2 regions of the Variovorax sp. LjRoot84 genome follow, and region 1 is predicted to be linked to the other one. Evidence: riboswitches for the same ligand, from Rfam matches in the RefSeq annotation. Region 1 holds a riboswitch; the other holds the start of a gene.
The links. Region 1 has a riboswitch for glycine ahead of ACSQ9I_RS03190 (D-amino acid dehydrogenase). Riboswitches for the same ligand answer to the same signal wherever they lie in the genome.
Positions count from the first base shown of each region.

Region 1 (7,576 bases):
GCCACGAAGAAGGAGAAGGCGCCGGCTGCGCCCGGCGCGGCCAAGAAATCCACGGCGCCGGCGCGCAAGCGAGCGCGCGGACGCTGATCCCCACACCGAACCACGCCAGAGAGCCGAGTCCATGAAGCTGTTTCCCTCCGGTCACGCCACCCATCCGCAATGGCGCATGGCGGCCGGGCTCGTGCTGGCCCAATTGCGGGCGCAGATGGCGTTGCCCGACTACGCACGTTCGCCCACGCTGGGCCTGCTCTACATCACCGACCACTACGCCGAGGATGCGCAGGAGATCCTCGACCACCTCGGCGCCGAGTTGCCCGAGATCACCGACTGGTCGGGCACCGTGGGCATCGGCGTCTCGGCCAACAACGCCGAGTACTTCGACGAGCCGGCACTCAGCGTGATGCTGTGCCAGCTCCCGAGCGACCAATACCGCGTGTTCTCGGGCGTGGCGCCGCTCGCCAGCACCGAGATGAGCGGCTTCGCGGCGCACACGGCGCTCGTGCATGCCGACCCGGCCACGCCCGAACTCGCCGAGCTGATCGCCGAGATGGCGGGCCGCACCGACACCGGCTACCTGTTCGGCGGCCTCTCCTCGGGCCGCGCCGGATCGCTGCAGTTCGCCATCGGCGGCAACGGCAATATTCGCGGCCACGGCGCCGCGGGCGGCGTGTTCTCGGGCGGGCTTTCGGGCGTAGTGTTCGGCGAGGGCGTGCGTGTGGTGTCCAGGGTTACCCAGGGCTGCCAGCCTGTGTCGCGCGAGCGCGTGATCACCGAAGCCGACGGCAACCTGCTGCTGCGGCTCGACGGCGAGCCGGCGCTCGACGTGCTGCTGGCCGAGCTCGGCGTTTCGCTGGAGGCGCCGCAGGAGGCGATCGATGCCGTGCGCGCCACGCTGGTCGGCCTGGTCGATGCCGGCAGCGACAGCATCCGTCGCACCGGCGACCTCGGCGCCGACGTGCTGGTGCGCCACATCATCGGCCTCGACCCCACGCGTCGCGGCGTCGCGATCGCCGACACGGCCGAAGCCGGCATGCGCATGACCTTCTGCCGCCGCAATGCGCAGGCCGCGCGCGCCGACCTGATGCGCGTGTGCGCCGAGGTCCGCGAAGAACTCGAGCCCCAGGAGCAGACGCTCGCGACCGCACGCGCCGTCGCGGCCGGCGAAGCCGAGGCCGCGCCCCATCCGGCGCGCCGCATCGCCGGCGCCGTGTACGTGAGCTGCTCGGGCCGCGGCGGCCCGCATTTCGGTGCGCCCGGGGCCGAGCTGCAGATCGTGCGCCATGCGCTCGGCGACGTGCCGCTGGTCGGCTTCTTCGCCGCCGGCGAGATCGCACGCCATCACCTCTACGGCTACACCGGCGTGCTGACCGTGTTCACCGCGGACGACTGAAAACTCACTGCCCTGCGTGCGCGAAAGCGCGAGAGTCCGGCGGGGAACACCGCGGAACCGGCTTTGCCGGGCCGCCGGTGTTGCCCCCGGAGAGGGGGTTGGCGGACCATACGAAGTGGGGGAGCCTGGGGGTGAGTTCAATCCCGCAGGAAGCGTTCGGTCAGAAGCACCCAGTATGCGGAGCCGATGGCGACGTTGTCGTCGTTGAAGTCGTAGCCGGGGTTGTGCACCATGCAGGCGCCGTGGCTGTCGCCCTCGCCATTGCCGATCAGCAGATAACTGCCGGGCACGCGCTCGAGCATGAAGGCGAAGTCCTCGCTGCCGGGCAGCGCCGGCGCCTGCAGCGTGACGCGCTCCGGGCCGAGCAGTTCGAGCGCCACTTCGCGCGCGAAGGCGGTTTCCTCGGGGGTGTTGACCAGCACCGCATAGCCGGGCCGCCAGTCGATCTGCGCCTTGACGCCGAAGCTCTCTGCCTGTGCCGCGACGAGCGCCTTGATGCGCTCTTCGAGCCTGCCGCGCACCTCGCGGTCGAGCGCGCGCACGCTGATCTCCAGCACGGCGCTCTGCGGGATCACGTTGTTGGCCTTTCCGGCATGGATGGCGCCCACCGTGACCACGGCCATCTGCAGCGGGTCGATGTTGCGCGACACCACGGTCTGCAGCGCCATCACGATGCTGGCCGCGGCGACGATAGGGTCGGCGGTGCGGTGCGGCATCGCGCCATGGCCGCCGATGCCGGCGAGCGTGACGGTGGCGTAGTCCGACGAGGCCATCGCCGGGCCTTCGCGCAGCGCCAGCCGGCCTTGCGGCAGGCCCGGCATGTTGTGCATCGCGAAGATCGCGTCGCACGGGTACTTGTCGAACAGGCCGTCCTCCATCATCCGCAGCGCGCCGCCGCCGCCTTCCTCGGCCGGCTGGAAGATCAGGTTCAGCGTGCCGTCGAAGCGGCCGCGTTCGGCGAGATGGTGTGCGGCGGCCAGCAGCATGGCCGTGTGACCGTCGTGGCCGCAGGCATGCATCACGCCGGCGTGGCTGCTCGCGTAGGCGAGGCCGGTGGCTTCGTCGATCGGCAGCGCATCCATGTCGGCGCGAAGGCCGAGCCGGCGCTTGCCCTTGCCGCGCACCAGCCGGCCCACCACGCCGGTGCCGCCGAGGCCGCGCTCGACCGCGTAGCCCCAGCTCTCCAGCTTCGCGGCGACCAGCGCCGAGGTGCGGTGCTCGTCGAAGGCCAGTTCGGGATGGTGGTGGATGTCGCGCCTGAGGCCGATGAATTCGCCGGCCTGCGCGTGCAATTGTTCGAGGAGTGTGCTCATGAGGCCAGCTTACTGCGGCTGCAGGTTGATCGACTTGGCGATGCTGCGGTAGCGGGCCGTTTCGGCCTCGAAGAACTTCGCCGATTCGGCCAGCGACATCGGCGCCGAAGCCACCTGCGTCTGGGCCGCGAGCTGGGCGCGCACGGTCGGGTCCTTCAGGGTCGCGCCGATCGCCTTGTGCAGGCGCTGCACCACTTCTTCCGGCGTGTTCTTCGGCACCATGAAGCCGCTCCAGATCTTGTAGGAGAAGTTCTTCAGCTCCTTGCCTTCGCTCACGGCCGGCACGTTCTTGAGCAGCTCGGAGCGCTGCGCGCCAAGCTGGCCGATCACCTTGAGCCGGCCCTGCTCGGCCAGCGCGCCCATGGCCGCGCTGTAGACCAGCACCGCGAAGTCCACCTGGCCGCCGCCGATGTCCTGCAGGAGCGGTGCGTTGCCCTTGTACGGCGCATGCATGAGCTTGATGCCGGCCTGCTGCTGCACGCTCTCGAGGATCAGGTGATAGAGCGATCCGACGCCCACGCTGCCGTAGCTCAGCGGCGCGTCGCCGGACTTGCGCGCCAGCGCGATCAGCTCGTCGACGGTGTTGGCCGGCAGGTCCTTGCGCGCGACGAAGACCATCACGGCGTCGGTCACCGGATGCACGAGGCGGAAGTCCTCGGCCTTGAGCTTGACGGCCGCATTGGCCAGCGGCGAGAGGATCACCTCGTTCGGCGAGCCCTGGAAGATGTAGTAGCCGTCGGCGGGCGCCGCCAGCACCTTCTGCGCAGCCATCGCGCCGCTGACGCCACCGAGGTTCTCCACCACGACCTGCTGGCCCAGTTCCTTGCCCAGCGGCACGGTGAAGATGCGCGCGGCGGCGTCGGAGGGCCCTCCGGCCGGGTAGGGAACCATCAGGCTGACGGGCTTCGTTGGATAGGTCTGCGCGAAGGCCGTGCTTGCGGCGAGCATGAGGCCGGCAAGAAGTAGGGTGCGCGAAGGTCGGGACAACGGTTTCATCGGGGCTCCGGTGGATGCGAGCGAATCGTAGGAGTCGTCAATCCGAACGTCCAATGCATTGTTGTCTGCATTAGCATGACTTCGATGCACTACTTTGCCGGGCACCCACGATGACGCTGGTTCAACTAAGGCATCTGATCTCGCTCGCAAAGAGCGGCTCCTTCAGCAAGGCCGCACAGGCCCAGCACCTGACCCAGCCGGCGTTGAGCCGCAGCATCCGCGCGCTCGAGGACGAACTGGGTATGCCGCTGTTCGACCGGGTCGGACGCCGCAACGAACTCACCGCTTTCGGGCGCGAAGTGCTGAACCGCGCGCGCCAGCTGGTGTTCGAGGCCGACGAGTTGCGCGACAGCGGCCGGCTAATGCGCGAGGGGCAGGGCGGCGTGATCCGCATCGGCATGGGCTCGGGTCCCGGCGCGATGCTGATGACGCCTTTTCTGATGCGCATGGCGACCCGCCATCCGAAGATGCGCGTGGTCGTGTCGCGCGGCGGCACCGATTTGCTGGCGCAGGCGCTGCGCGCGCGCACGCTCGATGCGCTGGTGGTCGATGCGCGTTCGCTGAAGCCCGCGGCCGACCTGGAGCTGAGCGCGCTGCACGAAATGCGCGGCGTCTTCATGTGCCGCCGCGGCCATCCGCTCGCGCGGCTTCGCAGCGCGGTGAGCTTCGAGGCGGTCCAGCGCTATCCCGTAGCCTCCACGCCGCTGAGCGACGAGGTGGCGCGCACCTTGGTCGAAGCCTATGGACCCGAGGCGCACCCGGCACTCTGCGTGACGCTGCAGTGCGAGGAAGTCCCGAGCCTGGTGGAGGTGGTGCGCCGGAGCGACGCCGTGCTGCTGGCCATTCGCGCGGCGGCGCCAGACCTGGTCGAGCTGAAGATGAAACCCGAGCTGAATGGCGTCGCGCGTTTCGGCCTCGTGACCTTGCGCCGGCGCACCGAGGCGCCGGCGCTGCCGATCCTGCGCGAGCTGATGCAGGAGTTGCTGCGCGACTGAGACTGAGACCTAGGAGGTGGCGAAAGCGAAGTCGACCTCGGGCTTGAGGCCGCTCACGATGCGCGCGATCGATTTGCCCGAGCCGCAGGCGTGGGTCCAGCCCAGCGTGCCGTGGCCGGTGTTGAGGAACAGGTTCGGCAGCTTCGTTTTGCCGATCAGCGGCACGTTGCTGGGCGTCGCCGGCCGCAGTCCGGTCCAGAACTGGGCTTGCGTGCTGTCGCCGGCGCCAGGGAACAGCTCTTCGACGCGCCGCACGATGGCCTCGCAGCGCACGCGGTTCAGGTCGCGGTCGTAGCCGTTGAGTTCGGCCGTGCCGGCGATGCGCAGGCGGTCGCCGGTGGCCGAGGTGTAGCGCGAGAACACCAGCTTGTACTCGTCGTCGGTCAAAGAGACCTGGTGCGCCTTCGAGGCATCCTTCACCGGCAGCGTGACCGAGTAGCCCTTGGCCGGGTAGATCGGCAGCCGGATGCCCAGCGGCGTCGCGTAGAGCGGGCTCAGCGAGCCCATCGCCAGCACGAAGGCGTCGCCGCGGATGCGCTGGAAGCGGCCTTCGTTGTCTGTCGCTTCCACGTGGTCGATGCTGCCGCCTGCTTCGCGCAGCGCGGTCACGGTGTGGCTCATGAGGAAGTTCACGCCGGCCGCAGAGGCCAGTGCGACCAGTTCGCGCGCGAAGCGGTTGGCATCGCCAGATTCGTCTTCGGCCGTGTAGGTGGCGCCGGCCAACCGGGGCCGGATGTGGGCTAGCGCGGGCTCGATCTTCACCGCCTCGTCGGCCGAGATCACCTGGCGCTCGCAGCCCAGTGCGCGCATCTGCTCGGCCGGCTTCAGCGCGCCGTCGAATTCCTTCTGTGTCGTATAGAAGTGCAGGATGCCCTGGGTGCGCTGGTCGTAGCTGAGACCGGTGTCGCGGCGCAGCTGCTGCAGCGTGTCGCGGCTGTAGGTGCCCAGGCGCACGATCTGCTCGATGTTGTGGCGCGTGCGCGCCGGCGTGCATTCGCGCAGGAACTGCAGGCCCCAGAGCCACTGGCGCATGTCGGCGCGGATGCGAAAGAGGAGCGGTGCATCTTCCTTGCCGAGCCATTGCAGCACCTTGAGCGGCGCGCTCGGGTTGGCCCAGGGTTCGGCATGGCTGACCGAGATCTGGCCGCCGTTGGCGAAGCTGGTTTCGGCAGCCGGTGTGGCCTGCCGGTCGATCACGGTCACTTCGTGGCCGAGTTGCTGGAGGTAGTAAGCCGAGGTCACGCCGAGCAGGCCGGCGCCGAGAACGATCACGCGCATTTCGAGAACCTTTGAGGTTGCAGCGCTTGAACGCAACGGAAACGGAAGCTCGAAAAAGAAAGCAACCGGACCATGCGTCCAAGTTGCCGCTCCCCCTGTCCTCGGTACCTGAGAGATTCACCCGCTGCGCCCGCAGCAGGTTTGCTCCTTCGGTGCATCACATGGCGTGATGGCTCTCCAGACGGCTTTGACAGTTGATGCAGTACAGGCTCATCTCGTGAGCCGACCTGAGCGTTTATGGGAGTTTGCGCCTTCGGTGGAGCCGCTTCCCGCGGCCCGCTCTCCTGCAGTGCAGCAATTGTAAGGCGGCGGGGACGCGCGCGGCTACGGATTTCTGAAGGCGAACTCGAGCTCGGGCCTGAGGCCGCTCACGATCCGGGCAATCGACTTGCCGGCGCCGCAGGCGTTGATCCAGCCGCGCGCGCCCGGCGCGACATTGAGGAACAGGTTGAACAGGCGGGTCTTGCCGATCATCGGCAGCCCGTCCCGGCTGACGGCATGCACGACCGTTTCGAGGGAGGCATGCGCCGTGTCGGCCGCGCCGGGCAGCAGCGTTTCGATGCGGCGCAGGATGGCGTCGACGCGGTCCGAATCGGGCTCGCTCTCTTCGTCGAAGCTGGCGCGTACCGTGGCGGAGACCCGCAGGCAGTCGCTGCCCGGCGTTTCGATGCGCCGGATGCCCAGCTTGCCCTGCCGGTCGCGCAGCGCGACGCGCGGTGCGCGAGTCGCGTCCTTGAGAGGGATCGTGACGATGTATTCGCGCAGGAAGCGAAAAGGCATGGCGATCTTCAGCTTTTCGGCGTGCATCGCGCTGGAGATGCCGAGCGCCAGCACATAGGCCTGGCCGCGCAGGACGACGGGCTGGCCATCGGCATCGAGCAGCTCGACATGGTCGATGCGGCCTGCGCGCTCCTCCAGGGAGATCACCGTGTGCTGGGTCAGGAAGCGCACGCCGGCCGCGCGGCACAGGAACACCATGCTGGCCGCGAACTGGGCCGGGTCGCGCGCCGCCGGATCGTCGAGCGAATAGGCTGCGCCGGCGAGCTCGCCGCGCAGGGCCTGCAGGGCCGGCTCGATGCGCAGCGCCTCTTCGGCGGAGACCAGGCGCTCCTCGCATCCCAGATCTTTCCAATGAGAGGCGCGCGCCAGCCGGGCGTTGAAGGCGTCGGCATCGGTGTAGATGCTCAGCAGGCCCGGGTTGCGCTGGCCCGGGGGCACGCCGACTTCGTCGCGCAACGAACGCACGATGTCGCGGCTGTAGGCGCCCAGGCGGACGAGGTGTTCGATCGGCTTGGATTTCGGCGCCTCGCCGATGGCGCGATCGAGCAGCTTCGCGAAGCGTCGCCGCAGGCGCACGTACAGCCCCACCCATTTCGCGCGGGCGGCACGGCGAGTGGCGGATTGCCGAAGAAGCTGGTCGGCCGCGGCCGTGACGACCGTGTCGACGCGCCCGCGCGCCTTGGCGGCCGGCGTGGCATGCCTGTCGACCACCGTCACTTCGTGGCCCAGCTGTTGAAGGTAATAGGCCGATGTCACGCCGAGCAAGCCGGCGCCGAGTACAACCACGCGCATGTCCAGATCCTTTTGGGATGGCATGAACGGCG
Region 1 is NZ_CAXUTE020000001.1:607,712-615,287, forward strand. It holds gene ACSQ9I_RS03165 (PhaM family polyhydroxyalkanoate granule multifunctional regulatory protein) at 1-87, shown strand, start outside; gene ACSQ9I_RS03170 (FIST signal transduction protein) at 122-1,390, shown strand; gene ACSQ9I_RS03175 (M20 aminoacylase family protein) at 1,528-2,703, opposite strand; gene ACSQ9I_RS03180 (tripartite tricarboxylate transporter substrate binding protein) at 2,713-3,699, opposite strand; gene ACSQ9I_RS03185 (LysR family transcriptional regulator) at 3,810-4,694, shown strand; gene ACSQ9I_RS03190 (D-amino acid dehydrogenase) at 4,704-5,972, opposite strand; glycine riboswitch at 6,058-6,163, opposite strand; glycine riboswitch at 6,179-6,269, opposite strand; gene ACSQ9I_RS03195 (FAD-dependent oxidoreductase) at 6,297-7,544, opposite strand.

Region 2 (7,576 bases), 1.7 Mb from region 1:
CGAGCGCCAGGTCCTTGTCGGAGAGGCTGCGGATGTAGCGCAGCATCGCGGTCTCGCTCTTGTGGGTGTTGAACACCGGGTGCGTGAGGAAGGCGCTGGTGCGTCGCAGGTCCTCGGGGATGCGCGGCGCGATGCTGCCGGCCAGCTCGTCGAAGCGCGGCATCGGCGTGCCGGCAGGCACGAACAGGGCCCACAGCGTCTCGATGTCGGCGCGGGTGGTGGTCTCGTCGAGCGAAATGCCCAGGTGGTTCTGCAGGCGCTGGCGCAAATTGATGCTTGCCGCCTGCGCGCGCTCCTGGATTTTCGGCGTGTCCTCGCCGGTCTTGACGGTGAGCGAGTCGAAGGAGGTCTCATTGGCCAGCTCGCGGCCCATCTGTTCGAGGCCCTGCGCCAGCACCGCGGTGAGCGCAGCCACGCGCTGCGCGATGCGCGTCAGGCCTTCGGGCCCGTGGTAGACCGCGTACATGCTCGCGACCACCGCCGGCAGCACCTGCGCCGTGCAGATGTTGGAAGTGGCCTTCTCGCGCCGGATGTGCTGCTCGCGCGTCTGCAGCGCGAGCCGGTAGGCCGGCTGGCCTTGGGTGTCCACGCTCACGCCCACCAGGCGGCCGGGCAGCGAGCGCTTGAACTCGTCGCGGCAGGCCAGATAGGCCGCGTGCGGGCCGCCGTTGCACATCGGCATGCCGAAGCGCTGCGTGGTGCCGCAGACGATGTCGGCATCCCATTCGCCGGGCGGCGCCAGCAGCGTGAGCGCCAGCAGGTCGGCCGCCACGCAGAAGGCGGCGTCGCACGCATGGGCGTGGCCGGCGAGCGGGCGCAGGTCGTGCACGTGGCCGGTGGTCGAGGGGTACTGTGCGAGTGCGCCGAAGAAATCGCCGCTGGCCATCAGGTGCGGCAGGGTCTCCGACACGGTGCTGACCTTGACCTCGATGCCGAGCGGCGCCGCGCGCGTTCTGATGACCTCGATGGTCTGCGGATGGCAGTCGCCCGAGACCAGGAACACGTTGCTCTTGCTCTTGACGCTGCGCTTGGCGAGCGTCATCGCCTCGGCCGCTGCCGTGGCCTCGTCGAGCATCGAGGCATTGGCGATGGCCATGCCGGTGAGGTCGCACACCATGGTCTGGAAGTTGACCAGTGCCTCCATGCGGCCCTGCGAAATCTCGGCCTGGTAGGGCGTGTAGGCGGTGTACCAGGCCGGGTTTTCGAGCACGTTGCGCAGGATCACGCCGGGCGTGTGGGTGCCGTAGTAGCCCTGGCCGATGAAGTTCTTCGCCACCTTGTTCTTCGCCGCAATGGCCTTCAGCTCGGCCAGCGCGTCGGCCTCCGTCACCGAGGCGGGCAGGCGCATCGGCTTCGTGCGGCGGATGGCCGGCGGCACGATGCCGTCGATCAGCTCGGCGCGGGTGGTCGAGCCGACGGCGGCGAGCATGCGCGCTTCGTCATCGGCCTCGATGCCGATATGGCGGGCGATGAATTCCTCGGCGTTCTCGAGTTCGCTGAGGGAGGGCAGGGAAGACTTCGGCATTGGCGTGTTCGGTTCAGTTTTCGTCGGCGAACTTTTGATAGGTGGTGGCGTCGAGCAGTGCATCGAGCTGCGAGGCGTCGCTGATCTTCATCTTGAAGAACCAGCCGCCCGCTTCGGGCGCGCTGTTGGCCAGCGAAGGGTCGGCGCGCAGCGCCTCGTTGACTTCGGTGATCTCGCCCGTGATGGGCATGAACACGTCGGCCGCCGCCTTGACCGACTCGACCACGCCGGCGACATCGCCCTGGCTGTAGCTCTTGCCGACTTCCGGCAGGTCGACGAAGACCACGTCGCCCAGCGCATCCTGCGCATGAACGGTGATGCCGACGGTGGCGACGCCGTCGCCGACCGCCTGGACCCACTCGTGGTCCCTGGTGTACTTGATGCTCATGAAAGGCTCCTTGAAGAAAAGAATTCAACCGCGGTAGTAGTGCTGCGGCACGAAGGGCATGGTGCTCACCTCCATCGGCACCGGCTTGCCGCGCACGATGGCCTGGATGCGGGTGCCGGGCTCGGCATAGGCGAGCGCGACGTACGCCATCGCGACTGGCCGGTCGACCGTGGGGCCGAGCAGGCCGCTGGTCACCTGGCCGATGGGCGCGCCCTCGAAGGATTCGAGCAGCGTGCCATCGCGCACCGGCACGCGCTCCAGCGCCACCAGGCCGACGCGCTTGCGCTTGAGCGTGTGGTGGTCCAGGTGGCCTGCGACGCCATTGGCCGCCGTGAGTTGCGCCAGCACCTTGGCCGCGCCCGGAAAGCCGCCTTCGCGCGCACCGCCGGTGCGCCGCACCTTCTGGATCGCCCAATTGAGCGAGGCTTCGACCGGCGTGGTGGTCTCGTCGATGTCGTTGCCGTAGAGGCACAGGCCCGCTTCGAGCCGCAGCGAATTGCGCGCACCCAGGCCGACGGGCTTGACCTCGGGCTGGGCGAGCAGCAGCCGCGCGAGCGCTTCGGCATCCTTGGCGGCCACCGAGATCTCGAAACCGTCCTCGCCCGTGTAGCCGCTGCGCGTGGCAAAGGCCGCGATGCCGCCGATCTGCACCGCGCCGCCGGTCATGAAGACGAAGCGCTCGATGCCGGGCGCGAGCCGGGCCAGCGCGGTCACGGCCTGCGGGCCCTGCAGCGCCAGCAGGGCGTGGTCGGGCATCGGCAGCACCTGGCAGCGCGCGCCGATCCTGGCCTGGATGTGCGCGATGTCGGCCACCTTGCAGGCGCCATTGACGATCACGAACAGCGAGTCGTGGCCTTCGTTGAAGAACATCAGGTCGTCGAGGATGCCGCCTTCGTCGTTCAAGAGCAGGCCGTAGCGCTGCTTGCCCGGCGCCAGGCCGATCACGTCGACCGGCATCAGGCTCTCGAACGCGGCGGCGGCATCGGGTCCAGCCAGGCGCAGCTGGCCCATGTGGGAGATGTCGAACAGGCCGGCGGCCTCGCGCGTGTGCTTGTGCTCGGCCATCAGGCCGGCGGGGTACTGCACCGGCATCACATAGCCCGCGAAGGGCACCATGCGGGCGCCGAGCTCCAGGTGCAGGTCGTAGAGCGGGGTCTTTTGCAGATCGTCGGATGCGGAGGCCAAGGCACTCTCCAAAGGGGCAGTCCAGATCCATGACATTCTTGCCATGGGCCACCCCTGCTGTCCGCTTTACCTGAGAGATTCGCCCCACGATCGGGGTTTGCTCCTTCGGTGGACGGCACTGCGAACAAAAAACGCGATGCGCCGCCTCTCTCCAGCAAGGAAACGCCCGGAAAATGGGGCGCTTCGTCAGTCCTTTTGCCTGAGCGTTCGGGCCCGTTTTTCGAGGGGACCTGCGCCTTCGGCGGCCCCGCGCTGCGAGGCTCTCTCCTGACCTGCCCGAGTGTAAGGGATGAGCCCGGTCCTGGCCGCTCAGGAGCGCTCCAGGCGCAGCCGCCTGAGCAGAAACTTCTCCCACAGCTTGTCGGCGACGAGCTGCAGGGAGCTGCGAATGTGCGCTCTGGCATTGCGCGCGTCGTAGGGCGAGCGGATGTCGGCGCCCAGCTGCCGGGCGCGCACGCTGAGCATGCTCTCCGAGAGAACGCAGCGCGCCTTCATGCGCAGGTCGTCGAAGTTCTCCGGCGAGAGCGCTCTGGCCTTGTGCCATTCGTGGGACCACTTGAATCTGCGCTGCCTGGACGGATCGCTCTCGTCCTTGATCAGCCAGGCTGACACGAATTCGACATAGGCCTCGTCGACGCTGTCGCGAAACAGACGGTGCTCGGGTTCGAAGCGGTCGTAGACCAGCGAATCCAGGAATTCGTTGCCCGGCGAAAGCGCACCGAGCTGGCGGCGCAGGTTGCCGTTCATCGCGAAGCAGTAGGTCGAAACCCATTCGAGCAGGGGACCGAGCGGCGTCATCGTCGAGCGCGGAAAATCGTTGATCTCGCCGAAGAGCCACGGGCCCGGGTGCAGCCCCAGCCTCTTGATTTCACCGCCGAAGCCGGCCACCCTGCGTTCGCTCCATCCGTGGTTTCGCGCGACGGTGTCGTTCGAAAAGATCCACACGTCGGGCTCGCCGCTGCGGGCAAGAATGGCTGCGACTCCTTGGTCCCACCCAGTGAATTCGCGGTTGGAGTTGTCGCCTGCGATGACGAAGCCCTCCTCGAATTCCGCATTGCGCAATGCTTCGCCTCCGGTGGACCTGGCGTTGTCGACGATCGCGAGAACGACACGATCGCTCTCGCCGGCCAACTGCCTTCGCAGCTTGGTCAGCACCTGGACCGAATGATCACGATGCTGACTCCCGTACTCCAGATGAACAAAACCGTAGTTCGTCATGCCTGTTGACAGAAAAAAGAAGGGAGGGTTGGGGCGCCGGATGGGCGCGACGCGACGAGTATCCCTCCTCGTCTTGTCAGCGGAGACGCCGAGTTTGCCCGGATGCGGCCATGGCGGCCGTCGGGGCCGGTTTCAATGCACGAGCTGGGGCGGCAGCAGCTTGTCGATGCGTTCGCGGATCGACGTGGCGCGCTCGGCACCCGCGAGCTTCTCGATCTCGCCGAGCATGGCGGATGCGGCGGCCAGCATCGACTCCCGGTCGCGCGCTTCGCGCAGCAGCTCGCGGAACTGCCCGGCCAGGATCGGATCGCGCCTGACGAACATGCGCTCGCACAGGTCGAACAGGAACATCCGCGTGGTGGCGAGCGAACGCTTGCCGTCGAAGACATCCGCCGCGACCGGCGGCTCGGGGCTCGCGTCGGACGCCGGAGCTGCCTGCACCGGCGGCGCCACGGCGGGCGTAGCGGGTTGCGAACGATGCAGATAGCCCTCCTGCACCAGGTGCAGCGCCACGCGGCCGGCCTCGTCGCGGCTGCCGAAGAGCTGGCCGAAGTCGGTGACCGAGCGCTGGCCGTCGGCCATCAGCAGCAGGGCGCGCTCGCGCTGGCCCAGCGTGCGGCGGCCCGGCTGGAGTTCTTGGCGCGCTTTCTCGGTCTTGATGAGGAACATGGGATGCTCGGGCGTTCGGGGTCGAGCGCCGCAGCATCGGGGATCCGCATGACATCCTCGTGAATGACCGGGCCGCTGCCGCTATTTGAAGCCCCACAAACGCGGCAGCCAGGTGCTGAGCGCCGGAACGAAGGTCAGCACCAGCAGCACGGCCGCGTGCGCCCACAGGAAGGGCACGAGCTCGCGCACCAGCTGCGACATCGGCACCTTCGAGACGTTGCAGGTCACGAACAGCAGGCCGCCTACCGGCGGCGTGATCATGCCGAGCGTGAGGTTGTAGATCACGATCATCGCGAAGTGGACCGGGTCGATGCCGAGCTTGATGGCCACCGGCGCGAGGATGGGTGCCAGCACCATCACGCCGGGCAAGGGCTCGATGAAGATGCCGAAGAGCAGCAGGAAGACGTTCACGATGATCAGGAACATCCACGGCGAGAGCTGCATGCTGACCAGCCATTCGGCCAGGGACTGGGGAACGCCTTCGATGGTCAGGATCCAGGCGAAGGAGGCCGACAGCCCGATGATGATCAGCACCGAGGCCGACAGCAGCGCCGAGCGCGCGAGGATGTCCGGCAGCGCCTTCCATTCGAGCGTGCGGTAGACGAACTTGCCGCACACCAGCGCATAGAACACCGCCACCACCGAGGCCTCGGTGGGCGTGAACCAGCCGGCGCGCATGCCGCCGAGGATCACCACCGGCAGCAGGATGGCGGGGATGGCTTTCCAGGTGGTCAGCAGCACTTCGCGCCAGGGCGGCATGCCGCCGTCGCCGCGGTAGTTGCGCTGCTTGGAAACGTAGAAGTTCACCACGCACATCGCGACCGCGATCAGCAGGCCGGGAACGAGGCCGGCCACGAACAGGCTGCCGACCGACACGCTGTCGTCCTGCAGCGCGTAGATGATCATGATGATCGAGGGCGGAATGATCGGGCCGACGATCGCGGTCGAGGCCGTCAGCGCCGCCGCGTAGGAGCGGTGGTAGCCGGCCTTCTCCATCATCCTGATGAGCATCGAGCCCGGCCCCGCGGCATCGGCCAGCGCCGAGCCCGAGATGCCCGAGAAGAAGGTGAGCGAGACCACGTTGGTGTAGCCGAGCCCGCCGCGCCGGTGGCCGACGAACTGGCCCGCGAAGCGCAGCAGCACCTCGGTCAGCGAGCCGCCGCTCATGAGTTCGGCCGCCAGGATGAAGAAGGGCACCGCCATCAGCGGGAAGCTGTCGATGCCGGTGAAGGTTTCCTTCAGCAGCACCATCAGCGGATAGGACTCGGCGAGGATCAGCGTCGCGGCCGTGGCCAGGCCCAGCGCGAAGGCCACGGGCACGCCGATCGCGAGGAACAGGCAGGCCGACAGGATCAGGATGATGCTGGCGTTCATAGCGAGGCGCTCGCGGTCGCATCGAAGTGCGCGTCGGACGCGAACTCGCGCTTTTGCACGTAGCCGCGCACGATCAAAAGCCAGTGGACGATGAGCAGCACGCCGCCGATCGGCATCGCGCTGTAGATGTAGGCAAAGGGAATCTGCGTGACGGCGGTCAGCTGGAACATGGTGCGCTCCATGTAGAGCCAGCCGTACCAGACCATGAAACCGAAGAAGGCGAAGAGCAGCGCCGCGACCACGGCGCGGACCGCGACCGCGCCCCTGGGCGGCAGCGCGTCCTGCAGGTTCTCGACCGCGATGTGGCCGCCGTAGCGCAGCACCGGGCCGGCGCCGAGGAAGGTGAGCCAGATCATCATGTGGCGCGAAACCTCTTCGGCCCATTCGAGCGAATTGCTCGTGAGGTAACGCATCCCCACGTTGATGAAGATGATGACCGACATCGATGCGAGCAGCAGAATCAGCGCCCAGCGGTTCGCGGCCAGAAAGTAGTGTTCGAAGGTTTTCATATCAAAACAAAACCGCCCGGTGCCACTGCGGGTTCACCGGGCGGGAGTGCCGCAACGCGGCACGCGCGTTGCCGCGCTACTTGACGTCGCTGATCTTCTTGATGTTGTCGGCGCCGAATTCCTTGGCATAGCCGGTGTAGGCCGGCTTCAGCGCTTCGCGGAAGGCGGCACCGTCGACGGTGCGCACGACCTTCATGCCGTCCTTCTCGAGCTGGGCGATGCCGCTGTTCTCGTCGTCGTTGACCTTCTTGCGCTGCGCCGCGCCGGCCTTCCTGGCGGCTTCGACGAAGACCTTCTTGTCGGCATCCGACAGCTTGTTCCAGACCTTGGGCGATAGCAGCAGCAGTGCCGGCGAGTAGACATGGCCGGTCAGCGAGAGATGCTTCTGCACCTGCGCGAACTTGGAGGACAGGATCACGGGAATCGGGTTCTCCTGGCCGTCGACCGTGCCCTGCTGCAGCGCGCCGAACAGTTCGGGGAAGGCCATCGGCGTCGGCAGGATGCCGAAGGTGCGGTAGCCGTCCATGTGCACCTTGTTCTCCATCGTGCGCATCTTGAGGCCCGCGGCGTCCTGCGGCTTCACGATGTCGCGCTTGCTGTTGGTCATGTGGCGGAAGCCGTTCTCGGTCCAGGCCAGCGCGATGATGCCCTTGCTCGGGAACTTGGCCAGGATGTCCTGGCCGATCGGGCCGTCCATCACCTTGCGCG
Region 2 is NZ_CAXUTE020000001.1:2,259,420-2,266,995, forward strand. It holds gene gcvP (aminomethyl-transferring glycine dehydrogenase) at 1-1,525, opposite strand, end outside; gene gcvH (glycine cleavage system protein GcvH) at 1,539-1,913, opposite strand; gene gcvT (glycine cleavage system aminomethyltransferase GcvT) at 1,938-3,134, opposite strand; glycine riboswitch at 3,146-3,263, opposite strand; glycine riboswitch at 3,284-3,370, opposite strand; gene ACSQ9I_RS11665 (hypothetical protein) at 3,408-4,316, opposite strand; gene ACSQ9I_RS11670 (hypothetical protein) at 4,449-4,985, opposite strand; gene ACSQ9I_RS11675 (TRAP transporter large permease) at 5,067-6,359, opposite strand; gene ACSQ9I_RS11680 (TRAP transporter small permease) at 6,356-6,868, opposite strand; gene ACSQ9I_RS11685 (TRAP transporter substrate-binding protein) at 6,945-7,576, opposite strand, start outside.
Region 2: linked by a shared signal. The riboswitch ahead of gcvT (glycine cleavage system aminomethyltransferase GcvT) and the one ahead of ACSQ9I_RS03190 (D-amino acid dehydrogenase) in region 1 are both predicted to bind glycine.